2 regions of the Ectobacillus sp. OTK genome follow, and region 2 is predicted to be linked to the other one. Evidence: riboswitches for the same ligand, from Rfam matches in the RefSeq annotation. Region 2 holds a riboswitch; the other holds the start of a gene.
The links. Region 2 has a riboswitch for S-adenosylmethionine ahead of mtnW (2,3-diketo-5-methylthiopentyl-1-phosphate enolase). Riboswitches for the same ligand answer to the same signal wherever they lie in the genome.

Region 1: linked by a shared signal. The riboswitch ahead of AC6HZ4_RS24435 (methionine ABC transporter ATP-binding protein) and the one ahead of mtnW (2,3-diketo-5-methylthiopentyl-1-phosphate enolase) in region 2 are both predicted to bind S-adenosylmethionine.

The regions. Positions count from the first base shown of each region.
Region 1 is NZ_AP048547.1:4,911,860-4,914,311, forward strand. Features, by position in the region: gene AC6HZ4_RS24430 (methionine ABC transporter permease) at 1-398, opposite strand, end outside; gene AC6HZ4_RS24435 (methionine ABC transporter ATP-binding protein) at 388-1,416, opposite strand; SAM riboswitch class I at 1,517-1,624, opposite strand; gene AC6HZ4_RS24440 (hypothetical protein) at 1,843-2,187, opposite strand; gene AC6HZ4_RS24445 (thioredoxin family protein) at 2,274-2,452, opposite strand, start outside.
Region 2 is NZ_AP048547.1:3,965,107-3,967,558, reverse strand. Features, by position in the region: gene mtnW (2,3-diketo-5-methylthiopentyl-1-phosphate enolase) at 1-760, opposite strand, end outside; SAM riboswitch class I at 1,003-1,105, opposite strand; gene AC6HZ4_RS19605 (pyridoxal phosphate-dependent aminotransferase) at 1,153-2,343, opposite strand.

The sequences.
Region 1 (2,452 bases), 950 kb from region 2:
GCTCCCATAGCATAGGAGGCCTCTATAACCCCTTTATCAATTTCACGGAGCGCAATTTCAACCATGCGGGCATAAAACGGTGCGGCACCAATGATTAAAGCAGGTAAAGCTGCATTGGCCCCCAAAATACTTCCTACAATCAATTTAGTAAAAGGAATAAGCAATACAATCAATATAATGAATGGGATTGAACGAAATACGTTTACAAACAACCCAATAATCGTATTAACAGCCTTGTTTTCCCACATATTTCCTTTAGCAGTTAAAAACAAAAGCAATCCTAGCGCCAGCCCTAAAATAAATGTGGCTGCGACTGAAATAGCTGTCATATAAATCGTTTCTTGCGTCGCATCGATTAATTTTTCCAATTTAATTAGCTCTAACCACTCATTTTGCATATTCGACCACCTCAACTTCTACCATCTTATCTTGAATAAAAGCAATGGCCCTTGCAATCTCCTCATTCTTGCCCTGAAGCTGAACAAACAATGTCCCATAGGAGCCTTTTTGCGTTTGGGAAATTTTCCCTTGCAAAATATTAACATCCAGTTCGAAATGACGAACCAAATCCGTAATAAGAGGCTTCTCCGCAGCATCACCAACAAACGTTAACTTAATAATCTGCCCATCTGGATACTGATGCAGCAATTGTTCAATTGTTTCTCTCGCTTCATCCGGTTCAGTGACTTGTTGCACAAACTTTTTTGTAGTTACATGTTTAGGATGCTTGAATACCTCAAGAACTTCTCCCTGTTCCACGATGTTCCCGCTCTCGATAACAGCCACTCGATGACAAATTTTGCGAATTACATGCATCTCATGGGTAATCAGCACTATTGTCAAGCCGAGCCTTTCATTAATGTCCACTAACAAATCCAAAATAGCATCTGTCGTTTGCGGATCAAGAGCAGATGTTGCTTCATCACAAAGCAAAACCTTTGGATTATTTGCCAAGGCTCTAGCAATTCCAACACGTTGCTTCTGTCCCCCGCTTAACTGGGACGGATACGCATCCTCTCTTCCTTCTAACCCAACAAGACGAATTAGTTCATCAACGCGATTTTGGCGCTCTTCCTTGGACACCCCTGCAATTTCTAATGGAAATGCAATATTTTCACGAACCGTTCTTGACCATAGAAGATTAAAGTGTTGGAAAATCATCCCGATTTCTTGACGGGCCTTGCGCAGCTCCTTGCCTTGAATCGCAGAAATTAGACGTCCTGCTACTGTAATACGGCCGGAAGTCGGCTTCTCCAGCTGATTTAGCATACGTAGTAACGAACTTTTTCCTGCTCCGCTATATCCGATAATGCCAAAGATTTCCCCTTGGCGAATTTCTAAATTTGCATCATGAACAGCAGTAACTGTTCCGCTTTTCGAACGATAGATCTTCTGAACGTTCTCTAGTAGAATCAATATCTTCTCACCTCTTCATTCAGTCGTTATCCTACAGAAAAAAAACCTTTCCGCTCCAGATGAGCAGAAAGGTTTTCGAACAATCGTCGCGTATCCTTCCCTCTCATCTCTCAAAGCATTCGCTTCGCAGGAATTGGCACCATTTCAACACATGTTGACGGTTGCCGGGCTTCATTGGGCTCAGTCCCTCCACCTCTCTTGATAAGAGCACATCAGACATAAATAATCTGATTTGTTTTTTTATCACATGATTGTCATTCTATCAATCTCGCATATTTATGTCAATGATAATGATTTATTATTTTTAGAAAACTTCAAAACAAATTATTCCACGATGCCAATAGGTTTTCGTCTTAAAAAATACAGAAAATTTACTATTTTTAAAACTTTTCAAAAATATGAATAAACAATAAAAAAAGAGAGCATTTACGCTCCCTTTTCTAATGGCTTGCATATATGAAACAGCGACTCTGCTAGTAAAAGTGTTCGATATGATCCCATATACTCTGTTCCCTTCCACCTTAATAGCAGCTGCAGCCGAACAAGACCATTTACTAAGCTATGCAAGTCCTCTTCTTTCCGAAATGTAATCGTGTCTGTTCCGTTCAATCCTTCCGACAATGTGATTTCATGGCGTGACATTTTTAAAGAGCAGCTTTCTCCCCTAAACCGAAAACAAATGACCTTTTCCTCCAAAGGCAGAAGCGGCTCTAAATGATATTGTGTGCTTGCGTAATCCGCAAATGACTGCAACAATGCTTGCAACGTCATTTCCATCACTCCTCGCGAACAGGTTCTGTATATATTTTCCATCCGTTCGCGAAACAACCCTTTAATAACAGCTCGACATTTTCTTCTTATTTCTTAGGAAATATGTCGAGTTTTTGCAATTCATTGTAAATAAAGTCTACTGACTGAAACGCATAGATTTGTTTTTTTACAATGCCGTGCTTGAAAACAAGCAGGCACGGCACGCTCTCAATTTCATACCGCTCCGCTAAATAAGGAGCATAATTGAGGTTGACTGCGCCAACTG
Region 2 (2,452 bases):
CTGCCAATGCTTGCAGCACGTCAAGTCCGTAAGCAAACACGTTGAATAATAGAACATCTGCACCAAGATCTGCTGCGCGTTTTGCTTTTTCCCTTAAATCGTATGTGCGTCCTGATAGATTGACCGCATACAGCGTGCGAGTACCTTGCTCCTCATAAACGGAGCGAAGCACCTCTTTGCCTGCTGTGATGCGTTCTTCAAATGGTGTGAGCGGGTTATCGAATAGAATCTCGTCATCCTTTACAAGATCAACGCCGCCTAATGCCTGTTCCTTCAGCTGCTCTGTTAGGTATGCCATGTCTCGTCCAATGACACCTTTAAAAATGCTCATTAAAAGCGGGCGGTCATAGACATTAATGAGATCGCGAATCCCGTCTGTGCCAAACTTTGGACCTGGGAACGCTTGCTTTAAATCGTCAGAAAATATTAAATCAACAAGCTTGACCGTTCCGTCAAGAGACAGCTTTCCGAATGCCGTTACAAGCATCGCCGGCAGATCAGGGCTGTAATTTGCGCTTGGATAGTGGATTGTCACTAAGCCGCGCGTCACACGTTTTCCTAAGTATGCGTTTGCCGCGGCGTTTTCCTCTAGCTCTTCGATGCGAATGACATTGCCTTTATGCTTTTGCAGCTGCTGCTGCTCGAGCAGCGGCAGGTCAGTCCATGACCCAATTGTTAAGCCGAGCGCAATGCCTTCAGCTTTTTTGGCTAAGTTATGAGAGCTGTCGTGTATAAGATAAGTAGCTGTAATCCCGCTCATTGTATCCCTCCTAAATAAAGAAAACTTGACCAGCGCCAAGCCCTTGGAAAGGTTGGTGATAGCCTAACTGTACTTATATATGTAGCATTTCCCGCTGCATCGAATTGGTTCTTGTATGGAAATATTTTCTACACTTTAGGAATAAAGTGTAAGTGCAGCTGCGGCTCTGTCTTCGCCAATCGGCGGGTTTCCTTTAAAAGAATAAAAAAACCTCTCGACAAGGAGAGGTTGTATGACCTGATTCCTTATCTATCAGCGCCTGCGCTGTGAGAATTAGCACCGTGCTCAGTCGAGTCGGTTGCCGGGCTTCGTCGGGCTCATCCCTCCGCCTGCTCTTGATAAGAATGGACTAGTGTACAAATTTTGCTATATTGGATTCTGACAGAAAGTACTTACATTGTCAATGTTTTTTGGAAAAGGCCAAGCTTTGCAATGCGGCGGATCGCTTCCTGTAAGCGCTCCTCTGTATGGAGCAGACCGACGCGCACATATCCTTCGCCATGTTCACCAAAGCCATTGCCCGGAGCAACTGCGACGTGCGCCTGTTCTAGTAAGATATCGGCGAATTGCTGCGATGTATAGCCACTCGGAACAGGGAGCCATGCAAAGAAGGAGCCTTCTGGTGCCTTCACATTCCAGCCAATGGAATGACAGGCAGATACTAATGCTTCGCGGCGTAATGCATAGCGGGCTACAAGCTCGTCAACGCACGTTTGCGGCTGGAGCAATGCTTCCCTTGTTGCTTCTTGAATGGCACCAAAAATGCTCACATACATATGATCCTGCAGCAGGTTAATCGCTTCAATGACGCTTTCGTTTCCGACTGCAAAGGCGATGCGCCAGCCAGCCATATTGTAAGTTTTCGACATTGTGTAGATTTCAATACCTGTTTCCTTTGCGTCCTCTGCTTGAAGGAAGCTAATCGGCTTTTTCCCGTCGAACCCGATTGCGCCGTATGCGAAATCGTGGCAAACTAAAATATTATGCTTATTTGCGAAAGCAACTGTTTCCTCAAAGAACTCCTTTGTCGCGATTGCACCTGTCGGATTGTTCGGGTAGTTGAGGAACATGAGCTTTGCTTCGTCCGCAATTTCCGGTGCAACCCTGCTATAATCAGGAAGAAAGTTGTTTTCGGCAAGCAGCGGCATCATGCTCATCTTTGCGTTTGCAAGAGCGACGCCGGACCAATAATCCGGATAGCCTGGGTCCGGTACTAAAATCGTGTCTCCGGGCTCAGTAAAACAGATAGGAAGTTCGACAAGGCCGGCTTTGCCCCCAAATAAAATTGCGACTTCCTTTTCCGGATCAAGTGTTACACCGTATTCGCGCTTATAAAACACCGCAACTGCTTCCTTTAAGCTGTGTGTTCCGCGAAATGGAGGATATTTATGATGCACAGGATTTGCGGCAGCCTCCTGCAGTGCTTGTACGATATGGTCCGGAGTTGGTTGATCCGGGTTCCCTTGTCCTAGATTGATGACATCATGCCCTTCGCTCATCACTTTGTTTACCTTTTGTACGAGTGAGGCGAAAAATTGAGTCGGCAGCTGTGTTAAAGTGTGAGAAGTTTTAAAAGATTTCATATCTTTCACCTCTTTGAAAAAATCTTGCAATTCTAGTGACCAATCATATATGTTTATGAGTGGTTTGTAAAGAAAAAAATGGGGGCGGGAATAGCGCTGTTTTTACGAT